Regions from separate parts of the Pseudonocardia sp. GCM10023141 genome, predicted to be linked through region 2. Evidence: riboswitches for the same ligand, from Rfam matches in the RefSeq annotation. Region 2 holds a riboswitch; each other region holds the start of a gene.
What was found. A riboswitch is a leader RNA that binds a small molecule or an ion and turns the genes downstream of it on or off. The one in region 2 is predicted to bind S-adenosylmethionine.
Positions count from the first base shown of each region.

Region 1: another riboswitch for S-adenosylmethionine. It lies ahead of ACFPFQ_RS37615 (putative leader peptide); the one in region 2 lies ahead of thrC (threonine synthase).
Region 3: another riboswitch for S-adenosylmethionine. It lies ahead of ACFPFQ_RS13700 (aminotransferase class V-fold PLP-dependent enzyme); the one in region 2 lies ahead of thrC (threonine synthase).
Region 4: another riboswitch for S-adenosylmethionine. It lies ahead of ACFPFQ_RS05475 (FAD-dependent oxidoreductase); the one in region 2 lies ahead of thrC (threonine synthase).

Region 1 is NZ_JBHSIR010000066.1:69,128-74,743, forward strand. Features, by position in the region: gene ACFPFQ_RS37590 (TIGR03084 family metal-binding protein) at 1-240, shown strand, start outside; gene ACFPFQ_RS37595 (acyclic terpene utilization AtuA family protein) at 237-2,006, shown strand; gene ACFPFQ_RS37600 (STAS domain-containing protein) at 2,065-2,469, shown strand; gene ACFPFQ_RS37605 (ATP-binding protein) at 2,560-3,012, shown strand; gene ACFPFQ_RS37610 (hypothetical protein) at 3,160-3,417, shown strand; SAM riboswitch class IV at 3,501-3,608, shown strand; gene ACFPFQ_RS37615 (putative leader peptide) at 3,642-3,752, shown strand; gene ACFPFQ_RS37620 (amino acid ABC transporter permease) at 3,927-4,913, shown strand; gene ACFPFQ_RS37625 (amino acid ABC transporter ATP-binding protein) at 4,910-5,616, shown strand, end outside.
Region 2 is NZ_JBHSIR010000006.1:172,137-177,752, forward strand. Features, by position in the region: gene ACFPFQ_RS01825 (MFS transporter) at 1-1,069, shown strand, start outside; gene rpsT (30S ribosomal protein S20) at 1,189-1,461, shown strand; gene holA (DNA polymerase III subunit delta) at 1,556-2,521, opposite strand; SAM riboswitch class I at 2,673-2,791, shown strand; gene thrC (threonine synthase) at 2,800-4,065, shown strand; gene ACFPFQ_RS01845 (ComEC/Rec2 family competence protein) at 4,144-5,616, opposite strand, start outside.
Region 3 is NZ_JBHSIR010000025.1:67,533-73,148, reverse strand. Features, by position in the region: gene ACFPFQ_RS13715 (acyl-CoA synthetase) at 1-1,044, shown strand, start outside; gene ACFPFQ_RS13710 (long-chain-fatty-acid--CoA ligase) at 1,131-2,726, shown strand; gene ACFPFQ_RS13705 (alpha/beta hydrolase family protein) at 2,723-4,024, shown strand; SAM riboswitch class IV at 4,143-4,258, shown strand; gene ACFPFQ_RS13700 (aminotransferase class V-fold PLP-dependent enzyme) at 4,294-5,616, shown strand, end outside.
Region 4 is NZ_JBHSIR010000009.1:112,928-118,543, forward strand. Features, by position in the region: gene ACFPFQ_RS05470 (aldo/keto reductase) at 1-693, shown strand, start outside; gene ACFPFQ_RS05475 (FAD-dependent oxidoreductase) at 659-1,846, opposite strand; SAM riboswitch class I at 1,852-1,944, opposite strand; gene ACFPFQ_RS05480 (GNAT family N-acetyltransferase) at 2,589-3,290, shown strand; gene ACFPFQ_RS05485 (hypothetical protein) at 3,342-3,548, opposite strand; gene ACFPFQ_RS05490 (hypothetical protein) at 3,548-3,748, opposite strand; gene ACFPFQ_RS05495 (STAS domain-containing protein) at 3,798-4,103, opposite strand; gene ACFPFQ_RS05500 (hypothetical protein) at 4,154-4,288, shown strand; gene ACFPFQ_RS05505 (TetR/AcrR family transcriptional regulator) at 4,309-5,052, opposite strand; gene ACFPFQ_RS05510 (FAD-dependent oxidoreductase) at 5,163-5,616, shown strand, end outside.

The sequences.
Region 1 (5,616 bases), on a different contig from region 2:
GCGCTGGAGGCGCCATCGGGCGCGCGGTGGGAGTGGGGCGATCCGGATGCGACGGACCGGGTGACCGGCTCGGCGCTGGACTTCTGCCTGGTCGTGACGCAGCGCCGCCACGTCACCGACACCGCGCTGGCGGTGACCGGGCCCGCCGCCACCGCATGGATCTCCATCGCGCAGGCCTTCGCCGGCGCACCGGGACCGGGCCGAGCACCCGGCGCCGTAGCGGCCGGGAGCAGCCGATGACCAGGCGTCCGGTCCGCATCGCCAACTGCTCCGGCTTCTACGGCGATCGCCTCGCCGCCGCGCGGGAGATGGTCGAGGGCCACGTGTCCGGGGAGACCATCGACGTCCTCACCGGTGACTACCTCGCCGAGCTCACCATGCTCATCCTCTGGAAGGCGCGGCAGAAGGACCCGTCCGCGGGTTACGCGAAGACGTTCCTCGTCCAGCTCGAGCAGGTGCTGGGCACCTGCCTCGACCGCGGGATCAAGATCGTGGCCAACGCGGGCGGGCTCAACCCCGGCGGGCTGGCCGAGCAGATCGGGCTGCTCGCCGGGCGGCTCGGACTGGCCCCGCAGGTGGCCCACGTCGACGGTGACGACCTCGTCGGACGGCTCGCGGAGCTGCAGGCCGCCGGGCACGACCTCGTGCACCTCGACACCGGTCGCAAGCTCGCCGAGGCCGGCGTCGAGCCGGTCACCGCCAACGCCTACCTCGGCGGCTGGGGCATCACGGAGGCGCTGGGGGCGGGCGCCGACATCGTCGTCACCGGCCGCACCACCGACGCGTCGCTCGTCGTCGGGCCCGCGGCGTGGTGGCACGGCTGGGGGCGCGAGGACGTCGACCGGATCGCCGGCGCGATGGCCGCGGGCCACGTCATCGAGTGCGGTCCGCAGGCCACCGGCGGCAACTACGCGTTCTTCGAGGAGATCACCGACCGGCGCTACCCGGGCTTCCCCGTCGCCGAGATCGCGGACGACGGCTCCAGCGTGATCACCAAGCCGGACGGCACCGGCGGGCTCGTCTCGGTCGGCACCGTCACGGCCCAGCTGCTCTACGAGATCGCGGAGCCCGCCTACCTCGGCCCGGACGCCACCGCCCACTTCGACACGCTGCGGCTGGACCAGGAGGCGCCCGACCGCGTGCGGATCAGCGGTACCCGCGGGAGCGCGCCGACCGACCGGCTGAAGGTGGCACTGAACTACCAGGGCGGTTTCCGCAACACCATGACGCTCGTGCTCACCGGCACCGCGATCGAGGAGAAGGCGGCGTGGGCCGAGGAGCAGCTGTTCGGGCTGCTCGGCGGCAAGGAGCGCTTCGCCGAGACCGACGTGCGGCTGCTGCGCTTCGACCGGGCCGACGCGCCCGTCAACGACCAGGCCACCGCGCACCTGCGCATCACCGTCAAGGATCCCGACGCGCGCAAGGTGGGCCGCGCCTTCTCCAACACCACCATGGAGCTCGCGCTCGGCGGCTACCCCGGCTTCCACACCACCACCCCGCCGTCCGCGGAGAGCGCCTTCGGCGTCTACTGGCCCACCACGGTGCCCGCCGCCGAGGTCCAGCACCGCGTGACGCTGCCCGACGGCACGCAGCAGACGATCCCGCACCCGCCGGCAGGCCCCGCACCGGCCGCACCGACAGCGGCGGACCACACCCCGGTCAGGGGGCCCACGACGCGGCACCCGCTGGGCACGGTGGCCGGCGCCCGGTCCGGTGACAAGGGCGGCAACGCCAACATCGGAGTCTGGACCCGCACCGACGAGGAGTACCGCTGGCTGCGGGCGTACCTCACCGTCGAGCGCATCCGGGAGCTCCTTCCCGAGGCCGCGGACCTGGCGATCCGTCGCTACGAGCTGCCGAACCTGCGCGCGGTCAACATCGTGGTCGTCGGCCTGCTGGGCGATGGGGTGGCCTCGGCCACGCGGCCGGATCCCCAGGCCAAGGGGCTGGGCGAGTACCTGCGGAGCCGGTTGGTGGACATCCCGGAGGCCCTGCTGCGCCGGTGATCATGGTTCGTGATCATGGACTGGGCCGATCGGAGCAAAGCGCGATAGCGTGCCCGCCATGACAGGACGCGATACCCACTCCGGTCTCGACGACCCGCAGACCGATCGCCCGGGACTGGAACTCACCACCACCGTCGTCGGCTCGGCAACGGTGGTGGCAGTCCGCGGCGAGCTCGACCTGTACACCGCACCCGAGCTGATGAGCACCGTCGACGCCGCCTTCGACCAGCCCGCCGTCGCCACCGTCGTCATCGACCTGTCCGCGGTCTCGTTCCTCGGTTCCAGCGGGCTGGGCGTGCTCGCCAACCTGGCCACCCGGGCCGCCGACGCCCGGCACGCGCCGACGAACCTGCGCCTCGTGGCGCCGCCGGACCACGTCGCCGTCACCCAGCCGTGGGAGGTCATGCACCTGCACCAGGTCCTCCCGCTGCACCCGACCGTCGCGGCGGCGCTCGAGAGTTGAGATCCGGCCGATCAGGTTCGGCCCAGCGGGTTTGACAGGCCGGCGCCGCGGGAACCCGGCCCTGTTGTGTCCAGCCAGGCTGGAGGATTGTTGTCCCAGCTCGTCGAGTTCTCCCACCTCACCATCCCGGCCCACCCGACCAAGCTCTCCCCGCTGCGCCGCCACCTCCGGCGCTGCCTGTGCAACATCCCGCAGGACCGGCGGGACGAGATCGTCCTCGCCGTGTCCGAGGCCGTCACGAACTCCGTGACGCACGCGTACGAACCCGGGCGCCACGGCACCATCGAGGTGACACTGTGGACCGAGTCCGAGGCGCTCTGGATCGAGGTGCGCGACCACGGGCAGTGGCGCGTTCCCGCGGCCGAGCCGCGGCCGACCGGGCACGGCCTGGGGATCCGCCTCATGCAGCAGCTGTTCACCTGCGTGCTCATCCACCACGACCGCCACGGCACGCAGGTACTCCTCCAGCAGCCGCTGGCAGCGCCGGTCCCCGACCGCTCGCCACTCGGGCGACCCGCGGATCGGCCGAGTGGCGAGCTATGAACGTCACACCGGTGCCGAGCGATCACTCTCCGTGACCGATGTCGCGGCCGCACCCGTCCGGCTACCTCGATTGAGGTAGCCGGCTACTCGTGTCACGTGCCGACGGCGCGCCGATGCTCGAGGCTCCCAAGAGAAACGGGTGCTGCCATGAGGCCGTTCGTGGTGTTCGTCGGCGGTGGCCTGATCCTCGTCGGTGCGTGGACGGCCAACTGGACGCTCGGTCTGCTCGCCGGGCTGCTCCTCTGGCTCGCCACGGTGCAGCTCTGGCCGTGGACGGCCTGCAGCTCCTGTGCCAGCAGCCCCCGCATCCGCGACTTCACCGGCAAGAACTGGCGCACCTGCGGCGGTTGCGGTGGCACCGGCAAGGAGCTGCGCACCTTCGTGATGCGCCGCAACGTCCGCTGATCCGCGCCGACGGCCGGGACCGACGGCGTCGCAGCCGACACGTTGACAACGCCCGCGCAGCCGACTTAACGTCCACTCCGACAGGTCATGAGTGTCAGCGACAAGCCCTGGCTTGCTGGCCGGCAACCCTCGCTCGCGGTGGGGTGCTCCAGGTGACGACCGGACCGACGCACGTTCGGTAAGCGCGATGCCCCCGGCGGGCAGAACAGGTGGCGGTGGCGGCGATGGACACCACTTCGTGGTTGGCGCAGTGGCGATGCCACGGCCGCGCCACCGGAGCGGCCCGCCGCCACATCGACCTGCAGCGCGTCAGCAGCGCGCTCTGTCGTTCCTGATCTCACACCCGGGGCACTGACCCCGCGCTGTTGACCATCTCCTGATCCGCGCCGGACCGCACCGGCGCGGACTCCGTACGTCCCCCTCACCGAGCGCGCCGCTGCGATGCGTGCTGCCCGGACGCCCCCCGAGTCCACTGGAGTTCCAGCGTGCCTCCCTCCGGCCGATCCACCGTGTCCCGGTCCGATCCGCCACCCCCGCCACCCCGCCTGAACCGGGTCGACACCGACGACCGGCCCGAGCCGGACCTCACCGCTGCGCGCGTGATCCCGCTGCGCCACCCCGGCCGGTGGATCGCCACCGTCGTCGTACTCGTGGTGCTGGCCCAGATCGTCCACGGCCTGATCACCAACCCCTTCTACCAGTGGGACCGCTTCGCGTACTGGTTCCTGCGCCCGGTCGTCCTCGACGGGTTGGTCATCACGCTGCAGGTCACGGCGTTCAGCGCCGTGCTCGGCCTGGCGGGCGGCATCGTGCTGGCCCTGGGCAGGCTCTCCCGCAGCCCCGTCCTGCAGGCCGTGAGCTGGATCTACATCTGGCTGTTCCGCTCGGTCCCGCTGATCGTCGTGCTGCTGTTCCTCTACAACTTCAGCGCCCTCTACAAGTCGTTGAGCCTGGGTATCCCCTTCGGACCCGCGTTCGTGACGTTCGGCGTGACGACGCTGGCCACGGACATGGTCATCGCCGTGATCGGCCTGAGCCTGAACGAGGCCGCCTACGCCGCAGAGGTGGTGCGCGCCGGAATCCTCTCGGTCGACCAGGGGCAGCACGAGGCATCGGCTGCGCTCGGGCTCCCCCGCGGTTACCAGTTCCGCCGGATCGTGCTCCCCCAGGCGCTGCGCGCGATCGTGCCCTCCTACGTCAACCAGCTGATCGGGCTGATCAAGAGCACCTCGCTGGTGTTCTACGTGTCGCTGCTCGACCTGTTCGGCACCGTGCAGAGCATGGGCGCCACCTACTCCGGCGACATCGTGCCGCTGCTGGTCGTCGCCACCGTCTGGTACGTGATCCTCACCAGCATCGTGTCGATCATCCAGTTCTACGTGGAGCGCCACTACTCCCGCGGCGCGCTGCGGACCCTGCCCCCGACACCCCTGCAGAAGCTGCGCACCGGCACCACCGTGCTCCGGGCACGCATCAGGGAAGGAGCGATCCGATGACGAGCACGACATCAGACACGGCCGCCGGGACGGGGACGGGGACGGCCGTGCTCGGGGAGGTGCTCGACGGGGTGCGCCCCGCTGCCGTGCAGGTGCACTCCGCCCACAAGTGGTTCGGCACCCACCACGTGCTCGCCGGGGTGGACCTGACCGTGGCACCGGGCAAGGTCACGGTGGTACTCGGCCCGTCCGGATCGGGGAAGTCGACGCTGCTGCGCTCGATCAACCACCTCGAGAGGCTCGACAGCGGCCACGTCAGCATCAACGGCGAACCGATCGGCGTCCGCCACCACGGCACGCGGCTCAAGGAGCTGAGCGAGCGGGCGATACTCGCCCAGCGCAGCCGGATCGGGTTCGTCTTCCAGAGCTTCAACCTCTTCCCCCACCTCAGCGCGCTGGACAACGTCGCCGCCGCCCCCGTCGCCACCGGCCGCAGCTCCCGCTCCGAGGCCCGCGCGCACGCCCGCACCCTGCTGAGCCGGGTCGGGCTCGCCGACAAGACCGACGCCTACCCGCGCCAGCTCTCCGGCGGCCAGCAGCAACGCGTCGCGATCGCCCGGGCCCTCGCGCTGCGGCCCGGCGTGATCCTGTTCGACGAGCCGACCTCGGCGCTGGATCCCGAGCTCGTCGGTGAGGTGCTGGCCGTGATCAGGGACCTCGCGAGCACCGGAACGACCCTCATCGTCGTCACCCACGAGATCGG
Region 2 (5,616 bases):
GATGGCCGCCGAGTTCGGGTCCGGTAGCGGCGCGACGTCGGTGGTGTTCAGTGTCACGGCCTGCTGCTGGTTCCTGCTCGGGTCCGTCAGCGGGCGGGCGGTGGATCGGTTCGGCCCCCGACCGGTGCTGCTCCTCGGCGCGGCGACGCTCGCGGCCGGGCTGATCCTGACCTCGATCGTGCAGCACCTGTGGGTGGGCTATCTCACCTACGGTCTCGGCGTCGGGATCGCTGTGGCCTGCGGCTACGTGCCGATGGTCGCCGTCGTGGGCGCGTGGTTCGACCGCAGGCGGGCGCTGGCGCTCGCCATCGCGATCGCCGGGATCGGCGTGGGCACGCTCGTCGGGTCGCCGCTGGCCGCCGCCGTGATCGCGGTGCAGGGCTGGCGGCAGACGCACGTCGTGTTCGGGGTCGCGGGCGCGGCCCTGCTCGTCCTCTGCGCGATAGCGGTCCGTCGCCCGCCTGCGGCGCAGGGCGCACCCGCGCTGCCGATCCGCGAGCTGGTGCGCACCCGGGCCTTCCGCTCGATGTACGCCGCGACGTTCCTGGCGTCGCTCGGGCTCTTCGTGCCGTTCGTGTTCCTCCCCACCTACGCCGCGGCGGCCGGAGTGCCGCCAGTGGCCGCCGCGGCGCTGATCGGCGTGATCGGGGTGGCGAGCGTGCTCGGACGCCTGGCCATCGGGGCCATCGCCGACCGGGTCGGGCGGATCCGCATGTTCCAGGCCAGCTTCGCCGTCTTCGCGGTCAGCTTCGGGATCTGGCTGGTCGCGTCGGCGCTGCCGGCGCTCGCGCTGCCGCTGCTCGTCGCCTTCGCGGCGGTGCTCGGTGTCGGGTACGGCGGCTGGATCGCGCTGCAGCCCACGGTCGTCGCGGAGATGTACGGCGTCCGCGGGCTGGGCGGGATCGTCGGGCTGATCTACACCGCGGCCGGGTTCGGTGCCCTCCTGGGCGCGCCACTGGCCGGGCTGATCATCGACGCCACGGGTACGTTCGGATGGGCCATCGCCGCGGCGGGCGTGAGCGCGCTGGCAGCGTTCGCCAGCCTGCTCCCGCTGCCCGCGTCGGGGTGATGTCGGGCCCGCGGAGCAGCGCTGTAGCATGGACAGCCGAGCGCCCGGCGTGCTCGCACGATCCATCCGCCGCCGGAGCCATGACCAGACCAGCGGCAGAAGAACTCGAGGCAAAACGCGTGGCCAACATCAAGTCCCAGATCAAGCGGGTCAAGACCAACGAGAAGCGTCGCCAGCGCAACAAGTCGGTGCGCTCCTCGGTGCGTACCGCTGTGCGCAAGTTCCGCGAGGCCTCCGAGGCCGGTGACGTGGAGACCGCCAGCACCCTGCAGCGCGCTGCCAGCAAGGCGCTCGACAAGGCGGCCTCCAAGGGCGTCATCCACAAGAACCAGGCGGCCAACCTGAAGTCGAACATGGCCAAGAAGGTGCACGCGGCTTCCACCGCTGCCTGATCGCCTCACGTACTTCACCCGACGGCGTCGCCCCCTTTCCCAGGGTGCGGCGTCGTTGTGCTGTGCAGGACTGGGCTGTGCGGGAAGGCGCCGCTCAGCGGGACTCGCGCGCCGTGCACATCCGCTCGACCGCACGCTCCAGCGCGTACTCGGGATCGGCCGCGGCGCCCTTGACGTCGGCGTTGACCTCGGCCGCCGCGGCGAACGCCACCGCGAGCGAATCGGGGCGCCAGCTGCGCACCTGCTGCTGGGCCTTGCGGATCTTCCACGGTGGCATCCCGAGCGGGCCGGCGAGCTGGTTGGGATCGCCCCGGCCGGCCGCGCCGACCTTGGCCAGCGTGCGCATGGCGTCGGCCAGCGCGTCGGCGACCAGCACCGCGGGCACCCCGAGCACCTGCGCCCAGCGCAGCGCCTCGAGCGCGCCGGCCCGATCCCCCGCCACCACCTTGTCGGCCACGGCGAACCCGGTGGTCTCGGCCCGGCCGCGGTGGTAGCGGCGCACCGCCTTCTCGTCGATCGTGCCACCGGTGTCGGCCACCAGCTGCCCGGTGGCCGCGGCCAGCTCCCGCAGATCGGAGCCGACGGCCTCGATCAGCACCGGCACCGCTGCCGGCGCGATCTTGCCGCCGGCGCGGCGGACCTCGGCGCGGACGAAGTCGGAACGCTCCTCGGCGCGGGTGATCTTGTTGCAGATCGTGACGACCGCTCCCTGCTTGCGCAGCGCGTCGGCGAGCGCCTTGTTGCGGGCTCCACCGGCGTGCACCACGACGAGCACGATGCCGTCGGCCGGGTCGGCAGCCTGCGCGAGGATGGCCGTGGCGAGATCCTTGTTCACCTCGTGCGCCGCCTGCAGGACGATGACCCTGGCCTCGGCGAACAGCGACGGTGACAGGCTGTCGGCCAGCTCGTAGGGCGAGAGCTCGGTGGCGCGGTAGCGGCGGACGTCGGCGCTCGGATCATCGGCTCGGGCCTGCGCCACCACCTCGTCGACGGCACGCTCGACGAGCAGCTCCTCCTCACCGAGAACGAGCTGGAGCGGAGCTGCGGTCATGGCGTCCATGCTCGCGCACGACACCGACAACCGAACGTCCGGGGCGGACCGCGTGGGGTGACGGGGCTCCCAGATCCTGGACGACGGTTGGGGACGCGGCCCTCCGTGGCGTACGGTGATGGTCATCCGCGGGCCCGTGCGCCGGCGGCCAACTGAATATGGCTCATCCAGAGGGGCAGAGGGAACGGCCCGTTGAAGCCCCGGCAACCGGCGACGCGCGTGTCAACGCGCTCGATCACGGTGCCAACTCCGGCCCGCATGGTGCGGGAAAGATGAGGAGTTCTTCAATGACTCTGCTTTCTGACGTCTCGACGTCCACGTCCCTCGATCTCGGTCCGGCCGTCGCGCTGTCCTGTCGCGAGTGCGGTCACCAGATCCCCCTCGCCGCCGAGTTCGCGTGCCCCCAGTGCTTCGGCCCCCTCGAGGTGGCCTACGAGTTCGGGGACGTCACCCGCGAGTCCATCGAGGCCGGCCCGAAGAACATCTGGCGCTACCGGCAGCTGCTGCCCGTGCCGCCCGGCGTCCAGGACCACCCCAACACCGAGCCCGGCCTGACGCGGCTGATCAAGGCCGACCGGCTCGGCGCCGCGCTGGGCATCAAGAACCTGTGGGTCAAGGACGACACCGGCAACCCCACGCACTCCTTCAAGGACCGTGTGGTGGCCGTGGCACTGGCCGCTGCCCGCGAGCTGGGCTTCACCGTGCTGTGCTGCCCGTCCACCGGCAACCTGGCCAACGCCGTCGCCGCCGCCGCGGCCCGCGCCGGCTGGGACTCGGTGGTGCTCATCCCGAAGTCGCTCGAGCAGGCGAAGGTGCTCACCACCGCCGTCTACGGCGGCACCCTGCTGGCCGTCGACGGCAACTACGACGACGTCAACCGCCTGGCCACCGAGCTGGCGGCCGAGCACGAGGACTGGGCGTTCGTCAACGTCAACGTGCGGCCCTACTACGCCGAGGGCTCCAAGACGCTCGGGTACGAGGTGGCCGAGCAGCTGGGTTGGCGGCTCCCCCAGCAGGTCGTCATCCCGGTGGCGTCCGGCTCGCAGCTGACCAAGGTCGACAAGGGCTTCACCGAGCTCGGCAAGCTCGGGCTCGTCGAGGCCACGCCCTATCGGATCTTCGGCGCCCAGGCCACCGGCTGCTCCCCCGTCGCGAAGGCGTTCGCGGAGGGCCACGACGTGATCCAGCCCGTGCGGCCCGACACCATCGCGCGCTCGCTCGCGATCGGCAACCCGGCCGACGGCCCGTACGTGCTCGACACCGTGCGCCGCACCGGCGGGGCCGTCGAGCACGTCTCCGACGAGGAGGTCGTGGCCGGCATCCGGCTGCTGGCCCAGACCGAGGGTGTCTTCGCCGAGACCGCCGGTGGTGTCACCGTGGCCACCACCAAGAAGCTCGTGGAGTCCGGCCGGCTCGACCCCGACGCCGAGACCGTGCTGCTGATCACCGGCGACGGCCTCAAGACGCTCGACGCCGTGGCCGGCCAGATCGGCCCGACGGCCACCGTGCCCTCCACCAGCAAGGCCGTGCGCGAGGCGCTCGAAGGCCGGTAGCGGACGCACGCACCCGGCCAGGTCGCACGCGGCGGTGGCGAGCGAGCTCACCAGCTCGTTCGTCGCCGACGCGCCGGATCATCGCCGGGGCGGAGCCCGCGCCGCTCGCCCGATCCGCCGCCCTGCCGCCCGCGGGCCGGATCGGCGAGCCCGGACCGGATCGCCCCTGCTGACGACGGCGAGATCGGGACGCCCGTCGTGATCGGCGTCGCCTGCCACTGTGACGACGGCGACGTCGCCGGCCTGGTCGGTGCGCCGCACGGCAGCTCCGGCGTCGGCCAGCACGGTGAGCAGCGCGACGTTGGGGTGGCCGTAGGGGTTGCCGGCACCGACGCTGACCAGCACGGCGCGTGGTGCCACGGCGTTGAGGAACGCGGGAGCGGTGTAGCGGCTGCCGTGGTGCGGCATCTTGAGGACCTCGGCGCGCAGGTCGGTGTGGGCGGCCAGCAGGTCGGCCTGCGCCGCCAGCTCGGCATCGCCGGGCAGCAGCACGCTGCCGGTGGCCGTGGTGGCCCGCAGCACCAGTGAGCTGTCGTTGACGGCAGTGCCGTCGTCGGGGTCGACGACCGCGGCGGGGTGCGTCGGACCGATGACGTCGAGGGCGAGACCGGGCCAGTCCAGCCGCTTGCCGGCGGTGAGCTCCACGAGCGGTGCCTGCGCCTGCGCCGCGATGTCGGCGACCTCCCGCAACGCCCACGCCGGCTCGTGGACCGGACCCAGCGCGACCCCGCCGACGGGGCGGCCGCGCAGCGCGCCCGCGAGCCCGCCGATGTGGTCGGCGTGCAGGTGGCTGATCACCGCGAGTGCGATGCCCTGGACGCCCAGCCTGCGCAGGCAGCCGTCGATGAGGCCGGCGTCGGGACCGGCGTCGACGAGCACCACCCAGCCCGGACGGGCGGTGGCCAGCACCAGCGCATCCCCCTGTCCGACGTCGCAGGCCACGACGCTCCAGCCGGTGGGCGGCCAGCCCGGTGGTGCGACGCGGGTGGGCACCAGCACCAGCGCGAGCCCCAGCAGCACGGCCAGCAGCAGGGCCCGCCGCCGCGGCGAGCGGCCCCACCACCACAGCAGCACCAGCACGACGACCAGCAGCGCAGCCCCCAGCACACCCTCCGGCCACGGAACGGCGGCCCCGGACACCCCGGCCGACCGATCGGCGATCATCACCAGCCAGCCGACAGCGGGCCCGGCCGCCCACGTGCACGCGTGTGCCAGCGGCGTGCTGATCGGCGACACCAGCGCGGCGAGGACGCCCAGCACGGTGGCCGGTGCCACCGCCGGTACGGCCAGCAGGTTGGCGAGCACCGCGATCGGGCTGACGAGCCCGCTCAGCCCGGCGATGACCGGAGCCGTGACCACGAACGCCGCGGCGGGCACGGCCACCGCCTCGGCCATCCAGCCGGGCACCCGGCGCCTGCGCAGCGCGAGCGCCCACGCGGGCGCGAGCACCACCAGAGCCCCGGTGGCCAGCACGGACAGCGCGAAACCGGGGTCGAGCGCGAGTGCCGGATCGGCCAACAGCAAGACGATGACGGCCGCGGCCAGCGCGGG
Region 3 (5,616 bases), on a different contig from region 2:
GGGCCGCCCGAGCCGTTCCTGACGATCTCCGCCGAGCTGTACGGCTTCAGCGCCGACACCGTCTACCTCTCCCCCGCGCCGCTCTACCACGCTGCTCCATTGAAGTTCACGGCGCTGATCCACGCGCTCGGCGCCACGGTCGTGGTGATGGAGCGCTTCGACCCGGCGGCGGCGCTGGCCGCGATCGAGCGCCACGGCGTGACGCACAGCCAGTGGGTGCCGACGATGTTCGTGCGGATGCTGAAGCTGCCCGCCGAGATCCGGGCGCGCCACGACCTCGCGACGCACCGCGTCGCCATCCACGCCGCCGCGCCGTGCCCCGTCGACGTCAAGCACGCGATGATCGACTGGTGGGGGCCGGTGCTCGTCGAGTACTACGGCGCCACGGAGGGCTGCGGGCTCACCTACATCACGAGCGCCGAATGGCTGGAGCGGCCGGGCTCGGTGGGCCGCGAGGTGCTCGGCGAGCTGCGGATCTGCGAGGACGGCGCCGGCACGCTGTTGCCCCCGCGCCAGATCGGCACCGTCTTCTTCGAGCGCGAGCAGGCGCCGTTCGCCTACCACAACGATCCGGAGAAGACCCGCGGCTCCCGCCACCCGCAGCACGACAACTGGACCACCACCGGCGACCTGGGCTACGTCGACGAGCAGGGCTACCTCTACCTCACCGACCGGAAGGCCTTCATGATCATCTCCGGCGGGGTGAACATCTACCCCCGTGACACCGAGGACGTGCTGGCGCTGCACCCGGCGGTGCTCGACGTCGCCGTGATCGGCGTGCCCGACGAGGAGATGGGCGAGTCGGTGCTCGCGGTGGTCTCACCGGCGCCGGGCGCCGCCCCGGGACCCGACCTGGAGCAGGAGCTGATCGCGCACGTCCGCTCGCACATCGCCGCGTTCAAGGCACCGCGGCGGGTGGTGTTCACCGACGACATGCCCCGCACCCCCACCGGCAAGCTCGTGAAGCAGAAGCTGCGCGACCGGTACGGGAGCGTGGCGGCCGGCGCGACAGGCTCGCTGTCGGCGGCACCGCAAGATCACTAGGGTGACCAGTCAGACCTGACGGTTTGGGGCTTGTCGCGGCAGCGGGTGAGCGCCAGAGTGGGGACACGCGCACCGAGAGGATCCCGATGACCGTGATCGCGCCCGCCCCGGGCATCACCACCGGCCGTGGCATGACGATGAGCGACATCATCGCCCGGCACGCCCGGATCCACCCCGACGGCGTCGCCTTCCGCGACGGCGAGCTGACCTTGACCTGGGCGCAGACCGACGAGCGCATCGGCAGGTTCGCGCTGGTGCTGGCGGCGGCAGGCGTCACCCCGGGCGACCGCGTGGCGGTGCTGGGGCTCAACAGCGTGCCGCTGGTCGAGGCGATGGCCGCGACACTGCGCCTCGGCGCGATCTGCGTGCCGGTGAACTTCCGGATGGTGGCGTCGGAGGTCGCCTACGTCCTGTCCGACAGCGGATCGGTCGTGCTCGTCACCGACGACGCGCTGGCACCGCTCGCGGCGGCCGCGCAGGCCATGGTGCCCGAGGTGGCGGCGCTCGTGTCGATCGGCGACGGCTACGACGACCTGCTCGCCGCTGCCGACGGCACCGTGCCTGCTCCCGCGGTGCCGGACACGGACCCCGCGTTCATCATGTACACCTCGGGCACCACCGGGCGCCCCAAGGGTGCCGTGCTCACCCACCGCAACCTGCTGCTGCACTCCTACAGCAACATCATCCACCTCGGCGACAGCGGCAACGAGCGCGTGGGGCTCTCCGGTGCACCGATGTTCCACATCGCCGGTGTCGCGGGCTTCTACCTCAACATGGTCGTCGCGGGTGCCACGGTGATGACGCCGTCGGGAGGTTTCGATCCGGCCGCGATGGTCGACCTGCTCGAGCGCGAGCGCGTCTCGGGCTGCTTCTTCGTGCCCGCGCAATGGGCAGCCATCTGCGCCGTGCCCGGCATCAAGGACCGCGACCTCTCCGCGCTGAAGCAGCTCTCGTGGGGTGCGGCGCCCGCGTCCACCACGCTGCTGCGCACGATGATCGACACGTTCCCGCAGGGCGACATCATCACCGCGTTCGGGCAGACCGAGTGCAGCCCCGTCACGTGCGTGCTGCGCGGCGAGGACTCGATCCGCAAGATCGGCTCCATCGGCACGCCGATGCTCAACGTCGAGGTCCGGGTCGTCGACGACGACATGAACGACGTGGCGCAGGGTGACGTCGGCGAGATCGTCTACCGCGGCCCGCTCGTGATGGACGGGTACTGGAACAAGCCCGCCGAGACCGCGGAGGCGTTCCGGGGTGGCTGGTTCCACTCCGGCGACCTGGTCCGCGAGGACGAGGACGGCTACTTCTTCGTCGTCGACCGCAAGAAGGACATGATCATCTCCGGCGGGGAGAACATCTACTGCGCCGAGGTGGAGAACGTGCTCGCCGCGCACCCGAAGGTGGCCGAGGTCGCCCTCATCGGGGTGCCCGACCCGAAGTGGGGCGAGTCCCCGCTCGCGGTGATCGCACCGCGGGACCCGGCCGACCCGCCCACGGCCGCGGAGATCGACGCGTTCTGTCGCGAGCACCTCGCGGCCTACAAGCGCCCGCGTGAGGTCGCCATCGTCGAGGCGCTGCCGCGCAACCCGAGCGGCAAGGTGCTCAAGACGCAGCTGCGGTCCGACCACGGCGCGCACGACGTCGTCGCCCGGATCGTCGGGGAGCCCGCCCCCCGATGACCGACCTCACCGGTGACTGGCACGGCACCATCCGGACGCCGGGGGCGGAGCTGGCCGTCGGCATCACCTTCACCGCGGCCGGCGGCACCGCAGCGGTGCCCGCGCAGGGGCTGCAGGGACTGCCGCTGGCCGACGTCGTCGTGGAGGGCACGAGGGTGCGCTTCGCCGTGCCGTCGATCCCGGGTGGGGCCCGGTTCACGGGCACGCTGATCGACGACGCCATCGCCGGGGAGTACAACCAGGGCGGTCGGGGCTTCCCGTTCACGCTGGTCCGCGGCACGGTGGCGGCGGCGGGTCGACCGCAGGAGCCGCAGCCGCCGTTCCCGTACTGGAGCGAGCAGGTGACGTTCGCGAGCGGGCCGGTGACGCTGGCTGGCACGCTGACCGTCCCGCCGACCGGTGGCCCGCACCCGGCCGTCGTCCTGATCACCGGGAGCGGCGCGCACGACCGCGACGAGTCGATCGCCGGGCACAAGCCGTTCCTCGTGCTCGCCGACGCGCTGACGCGAGCCGGGTTCGCGGTGCTGCGGGTCGACGACCGTGGCGTCGGCGGGTCCGGCGGCACCAAGGCGCAGTGCAGCTACGACGAGCTGGCACTCGACCCGCTGGCCGGGATCTCCCACCTGGCCGCACGCCCCGACATCGACCCGGCGCGGATCGGGCTCTGCGGGCACAGCGAGGGCGGCTACCTGGCCCCGCTCGCCGCAGGGCGAGCCGGTGGCGCCGTGGCGTTCGTGGTGGCGCTCGCCGGTCCGGCCGCTCCGGGCGCCGAGGTGCTCGTGCTCCAGAACCGCCTCGTCGCCGAGCAGGCCGGGCTCGCCGCCGACGCCGTGGAGCAGCAGGTGGAGTTCATCCAGGAGCTGTGCCGGCTGCTGGTGGCCCAGGACCTGGACGGCGCCCGCGCGCTGGCACGCGAGCGCATCACCGAGCAGTTCACCGGCATGCCACCCGAGGACCGGCCGGCCGCAGACCGGATCGAGGAGATGATCCCGGTCTCCCCCGCGTTCCGCGCGTTCGTCGCGTACGACCCCGCACCCGCGTTGGCCGCACTGACCGTTCCGGTGCTGGCCGTCTTCGGGGAGCTCGACGTGCAGGTACCACCCGCGCAGAGCGAACCGGCGATGCGAGCACTGCTGGCCGGCAACCCCGACGCCACCGTGCGCACCGTCGCAGGCGTCAACCACCTGATGCAGCCGGCGACGACCGGGGCGGTCACGGAGTACGCGGCCATCGCGACGACCATCGCGCCCGAGGTGCTGGCGCTGCTGACCGGCTGGCTGCAGGAGCGCTTCGGCTGACCCGGCAGACAGGCAGGCCGGCAGGCCGACTCGACAGGCAGGCCGGCAGGGCTGTGGCCGCCGTCACCTCCACGCCGATCTTGCGGCCGCCCCACCCTCCCGTGTTACCTTCTCTTCAGGTCATGAGTGCCAGCGCATAGCCCCGGCTTGCTGGTCGGCAACCCTCCTCCGCGGTGGGGTGCTCCGGGTGACGACCAGGCCGTTGCGCGCAGTGCGCAGGGGCAAGCGCGGACTCCACACGAGCGGGGTCCCCTGGCCAGGAGACTGCTATGTCGACGCCCACCCTCGCCCGTACCTGCACCGAACTGCCCCGCGTCGTCGGGGCCGACCTGCGGGTGCCACTGGTCACCGGCGAGACGATCACCTACGCCAACCTCGACCTCGCCGCGAGCGCGCCGGCGCTGGAGGACGTGGCCGCCCACATCACCACGCTGCTGCCGTACTACTCGAGCGTGCACCGCGGCGCCGGCTACGCCTCGCAGGTGAGCACCGCCGTGCTGGAGTCGGCGCGCGCGGCCGTCGGCGCGTTCGTGGGTGCCCGCTCCGACGACGTCGTGGTGTTCACCCGCAACACCACCGACGCGTTGAACCTGCTGGCCGGCTGCGTGCCGCACTCCGGCCAGGTGCTCTGCCTCGACATCGAGCACCACGCCAACCTGCTGCCGTGGCGCCGTCGCGCCCACCGCGTCGTCCGCGCCGCGGCCACCGTCGAGCAGACGTTGGCCGAGCTCGACTCCGCGTTGCGCTCCACCCCCACCGCGCTGCTCGCGATCACCGGGGCGTCCAACGTCACCGGTGAGGTGCTGCCGGTCGATCGCATCGTGGCGATCGCGCACGCTGCGGGCGCCCGGGTCGTGGTGGACGCCGCGCAGCTCGCGCCGCACCGCTGCATCGACCTCGCCGCCACCGGCGTCGACTACCTCGCCCTCTCTGGCCACAAGCTGTACGCGCCCTACGGTGCCGGCGCGCTGATCGGCCGCCGCGACTGGCTCGACGCCGCGCCCGCCTACCTCGCAGGCGGCGGCGCGGTGCAGGAGGTCACCCGCGACGGCGTCGAGTGGGCACCGGCCCCGCACCGCCACGAGGCCGGCACGCCCAACGTGCTGGGCGCGGCCGCGCTCGCGCAGGCCTGCCGCACGCTGGCACCGGTGCTCGCCGAGGCGGCGCTCGAGCACGAGCGGGCGCTGCTGGAGCGGCTGCGCACGGGGCTGGCCGCCATCCCCGGTGTCGAGACGCTGCGGATCTGGGCCGACAGCACCGACCAGGTGGCCGTGCAGAGCTTCACGGTGGCCGACCGCCCCGCCGGTTACGTGGCCGCCTACCTCTCGGCCGAGCACGGCATCGGCGTGCGCGACGGCCGCTTCTGCGCCCACCCGCTGCTCGCCACGCTCAACCCGGACTCGGGCGAGGCCGTCCGTGTCAGCATCGGTGTCGGTACCACCGCCGAGCACATCGACCGGCTCATCGACGCGCTCACCACGCTCGTCACCCGCGGCGCGTCCTGGACCTACGCACCGATCGACGGCCGCTGGGCACCGACGCCCGACCCGCGCCCGATCGACCCGCTGGGCATCGGCGCGCTGGGTCTGCCG
Region 4 (5,616 bases), on a different contig from region 2:
CCCCTGCGCCCGGCACAGCGGCCGGCCGAGCTCCGCACCGCCGTCGAGGACAACCTCCGCTCGCTCCGCCGCGATCGCATCGACATCGTGAACCTCCGGCGCCTCGACGTCGGGCCCGGGATCCGCGCCGAAGGCGACCAGCTCATCGATCTCGACGACCAGCTCGCCGCGCTGACGGCCCTGCGCGACGAGGGGCTCATCGGCGCGATCGGGCTCAGCGCTGTCGGGATCGGCACGCTGCGCAGAGCGCTGCCGGCCGGCATCGCGTGCGTCCAGAACGCCTACGGCCTCGTCGCGCGGCAGTTCGAGGACATGCTCGAGCTCTGCACCGCGGAGGGGATCGCCTGGGTGCCGTTCTTCCCGCTCGGCTCCCGGTTCGCCGGCATGCCGAAGGTGACCGAGCAGCCCGAGGTGGTGGCCGCCGCTGCGCGGCTCGGGGTGACGCCCTCGCAGGTCGGGCTCGCGTGGCTCCTGCGGCACGCACCGAACACGCTCCTCATCCCCGGCACCGGCAGCGCCGTGCACCTGGCCGAGAACGTCGCCGTCGACGAGGTCGTCCTCGACGACGCGACGACCGCCGAGCTCGACGGGATCTGGGCCGCGCGCTTCGCGGCCGCGGGCGAGGCGGCACCCCGCTGGGCCGACCGAGGCGCGGCCGTCAGCCGGTGGGCACCAGCGGCTGCTCGTCGATGACGCCCGCCGACAGGTCCGCGAGGACCCGCCCCAGCGCCGGAGCGAACTTGAAGCCGTGCCCGGAGAAGCCGGCACCCACCGCGACCGGGCCCTGGCTGCGGAGCACGAAGTTCGCGTCCGGAGTGGACGTGTAGGTGCAGCTGATCGGCTCGGGCCGCTGGTGGTCCAGCCCTGGCAGGAACGTGGCGACGTAGTCCTGCAAGCGGCGCAGCTGCGCCGGTTGCGGCTCGAACGACCGCCGATCCGGGTGACAGAGCGGCCCCACCCCGTGGAACCCGACCTTCACGCATCCCTCCTCGGTCGCCAGCCCGTAGACCCCACTGGGCCATCCCTGCTCCGGACCGGCGTGGTGGATGAACGTCGGCCACCCGACGTGGCGCAACGGCGTGCAGGGGCCGGCCCCGAGCACTGGGAAGTGCGCCGGTTGCTCCTGCGTCACCCGCAGCGGCGGCAGCTCGACGAGGCCGCCGACCAGCGCTTCCGTCCACGCCCCCACCGCGACCACGGCACGTCGCGCACGGACGGAGCCTGCGGAGGTCTCCACCTCGACGAGGTCGGGGCCGCAGACGGTGACCGCGCTGACCCGGGTGCGGTGCCGGACGTCGGCACCGCGCCCGACCGCCGCCGCCGTCAGCGCCGCAACAGCCTGGTCGGCGTTGATCCGTCCCGACCGATCCGACTGGTAGAGCACCGGACCGTCGAACACCATGCCGGGCCACCGGGCCATCGCCTCGTCGCTGCCCAGCCACCGGTGGTCGATGCCGTGCCGGGCCAGCGAGAGCGCCAGTTCCGCGACGAGCTCCTGATCACCGTGGTCGATGCCACCGGTCATCTGCAGCACCGAGGCACCCGTCTCCGTCTCCAGCTCGCGCCACAGCCGCAGCGCCTCACCGGCGAGCTCCACGTAGGGCGTCGACGCATAGGTCTGCCGGTAGATCCTCGACGAACCGTGCGACGCGCCCCGCGTGTGCCCGGCGTCGAACTGTTCGACCAGGACCACGTCCTGGCCGCGACGCGCGAGCTGCCACGCCGCGGCCGCCCCGACCACTCCCCCGCCGATGACCACGCAGTCGACGACGTCGCGGTGCTTGCGCGCCGGACATCGACGGCCCGGCTTGGGCACACCTGAGTGGGACACAGCTGAGTGGGGCATGACGCCTCCCATCGGTCCCGGCATGAGCACCCCACCGTGGCACGGCGTGGTTGCTGCGGCGTCGACGAGCCAGGTCTCTCGGCCGCTCTGGATGGACTCCTGAGCCTAGGCGGCCGTCAGCGGGAAGTGTCAATGTTTCCGAAGGGTGGGCGAACCGGAGTCAGCACGTCGGACATTTGTCGGCCGGCGTTCGACGCGGTGAACGAACCGGGATCAGTGCGGTGCGGAGACCGGCGACACCTGCGGGAATCGTCGGACATGGTGGCTCCAGGACATCGACGAGCAGGCGCGCGAAACTGCACGCGACCACTCAGGCGGGCGAAAGGGACGTCGGACGGATCCCGCCGGGACAGCCGGAATCGCTCGAGAACAAAGCGAATGGCGGCCAATTTGCCATCATCGCGCCTTGCGCACCGGCTGACATGACCAGACCCTGTGTCCGGCCGCTGTGTGCGGTCCCCTGTGCCGGGACTCACCCTCCCCCTGCCCCGTCGGGGCCGGTTAGGGTGCGGGAGTCGACATCGATCCCGTGCGTCGATCCCGTTGCGTCGATCCCGTTGGAAGGTCGAGAGATGCCCGGTCCCGCACGCGTGCTCGTGGCACGCCGCTGGCTCGACGGGCTCGGCTCCCCTCCCGGTTCCTGTCGATCCTGACCCGGAACCCGGCGGCCCGCCCGCCTCCTCCCGCCCCGCCGCTGCAGGGTGACTCCTGCGCGCGGACACCCTGACAAGGATCTTCAGCTGTGAGCGAGTGGCATGTTCTCGACAATCCCGCGCGCGCGTCCCTGCTGGGCCCGCACGCCCACCTCGCCGTGAGCCACGGCCTCGCCGTGCGCTACCGACCCGACGTCTCGGTGTTCGTCACCCTGCCCGCCGAACCCGACGACACGGCGTGGCGCGACCTCGCCGACCTCATCGGCCCCGGTGCCGTCGCGCCCCTCTCCGGTCTGCGCACACCCCCGCCTGCCGGCTGGGAGGTCGTCTCCGACGGCGCCGGAGTGCAGCTCGTCGACGACGGCGTGGCGGCCGCACCCGACGCCGAGGCCGTCCCCCTCGGGGACGCCGACGTTCCCGAGATGCTCGCGCTGGTCGAGCGCGCTCGACCCGGACCGTTCGCACCCCGCACCATCGAGATGGGGACCTACCTCGGGATCCGCCGCGGCGGCCGCCTCATCGCGATGGCAGGCGAGCGCCTGCACCCGCCGGGGTTCACCGAGATCAGCGCCGTGTGCACCGATGCCGACTTCCGCGGCCAGGGGCTGGCCACCCGCCTCGTCCACGCCGTCGCTGCCGGCATCCGCGCCCGCGGCGAGACCCCGTTCCTGCACGCAGCCGCCATGAACACCAACGCCATCCGGCTGTACGAGTCACTGGGCTTCCGGCTGCGCCGCCACAACCGGTTCGTGGGCGTCCGGGTCCCGGCAGGCGAACGCGTCGCGACATGACTCCGCGGCTGTCGGTCCAACCTGAGCAGCAGGATGGAAGGGGTCGGCCGCTCAGCCACCGCCCAGCAGCCGCACCACGGCACGCTCGACGGTGCCCCGCGTGGCGTCGTCGAACTGCTCGTTGAGGTGCTCGGCCCGCACGTCGACCCACTGCCTCCCGACCTTGTACGCCAGCAGGTCGTCGCCCCCGCCCTTGCGCCGCAGCAGGGAGTTGCAGGCCCGGTGCAGCGGCTTGTCCCGCAGCGTGAGCAGCCGCATCACCCTCCCTTCGCCGGGTAGGAGAACTCCACGGCGCCGCGGTGCAGGCGCACGTGCTCGCGGCGCATCGTCGCCAGCCCGAACGTCCCCTCCTCGTCGTCTGCTCGGCGTCGGCGAAGCTCCAGCCACGCCCGCCCCGCCGCCGCGTCAACCCCGGCACCGCCGGATCGACGTGGTCGCAGCCGCAATGCCCTTGCCATATCGACGTCCTACCCCGCATCGCGATCGGTCACACGCGGTCGGGTCGGATCAACGCCGGGGGGCGGCCGCCAGCGCATCGGCCGGTTCCACGCTCACGCTCAGCACCCGGTCCAGGCCGGTGATCGTGAACGGGCGCAGGAGATGCCGTCGGCCTCCGCAGGCGATGTGCAGGACACCGTCGTGGGCGCGAGCGCGCTCATGCGCCTCCATGAACGCCTGCAGAGCGCTGCTGCCCAGGAACGTCACGCCGCCGAGGTCGATGATGACGTGCCGACCCGGGCGGTCGAACTGTGCGCACAGGCGCTGTGCGAGAACGGGTGCGGTCTGCCGGTGGCGGGCACCGCCGCTACTCACGACGCCAGCTCGAACTGGCCACCCGGGTGCGACAGCCCTTCGACGAAGGGATGACCCTCGATGCCGCCGCCCGGATCGTGGGCCTGCAGGACGAGCTCAGCTCGGTGCGAGCCCGCATCACCGAACTCGAGTCCCCCGACGACCCACCACCGCCCGACCGATCGACACCGGCAGCGAGGGACTGAGCCTCCCGGATCCCCGAGGATCAGCCGAGCCCGGCGGTGTCCACGTCAGCCCGAGCGGCGATCCTGACCGCCAGCCCGTCCAGCACCATCGCCAGGCGACGTTCGAACACCACGTCCGGATCGGGAGCGTCATCGGCTTCCACGATCAGCCGCTGCAGGTAGGGGGCCCGGCCGTCCTTGAGCAGTTGCATGATGTAGGGCCCGGCCTGGCGCTGGTAGCCCGCGAAGTCGAGGCCGCTGCGCCGCTGCGCTTCGACCTCCCCCAGCTCCTGCTGGACGAAGCCACGGGTGAACGTCATGGCGGTGGAGAGCAGATCCATCATCGCGTTGATGCCGAGGCCGAGCCCGTCCACGCAGGCCAGACCGGCCTCGCGGAACCGTCGGGCATGGGGCCCCAGCGACGGCCGGTGCCCGAACCGGGCGATCCAGGGGTGGGCGTGATGGAGCCGTCGCATCTGCCCGGCCAGCCGCGCGACGTCGTCTCGCCAGCTCCCGGACGGGATCCCGGTCAGGTCCAGCTCGCCCAGCACGGCGTCGTACATCAGCTCGGTCAGGTCGTCCTTGTTGCCGACGTGCCGGTAGAGCGCCATCGGGCTGCTGTCCAGCCGTCCCGCGATCTTGCGCATCGAGATCGCGTCGACCCCGTCCTCGTCGGCCAGTGCGATCGCGGCCGTGGTGATGCCCTCGTGGTCGAGCGTGCGCGCCGGCCCACGTCCCTGACTGGAGAGGCGCGCCCAGATGACGGGCGGCGGTTCGTCGGTCACAGCTGCACTCCTCGCGCGGGTTGCGAGCATCCTACGGGACGAATACGGTGTACACGTCTAGTCGTTTACACCGTACTCGTCTACTCGTCGACCACATTCGAGGTGCCGGCATGCCCCCTTCGTCCTCCCGATCCATCGCCGTCATCGGCGGCGGCCTCAGCGGGCTGGTGCTGGCCCGCATCCTGCAGCAGCACGACATCGACTGCACCGTCTACGAACTCGACGCCACCGCCGATGCGCGGAGGCAGGGCGGCCTGCTCGACCTGCACGTCGAGTCCGGCCAGCTGGCCCTGCGCGAAGCGGGACTGTACGAGCAGTTCCGCGGGCTCACCCGACCGCAGGCCGAGGCCATGCGGGTGATGGACAAGGCAGGCACCGTCTTCATCGACCAGGCCGCCCCCGAGAGTTCTGGCGCAGGCGGGCGACCCGAGATCGACCGGACGGAACTGCGTGGCCTGCTGCTGGATTCGCTCGACCCGGGCCGGGTGGTCTGGGACCACAAGTTGCGCAGCGCCGCCCGCCTGGATGACGGGCGGTACGCCCTGGACTTCGCGAACGGCTCGC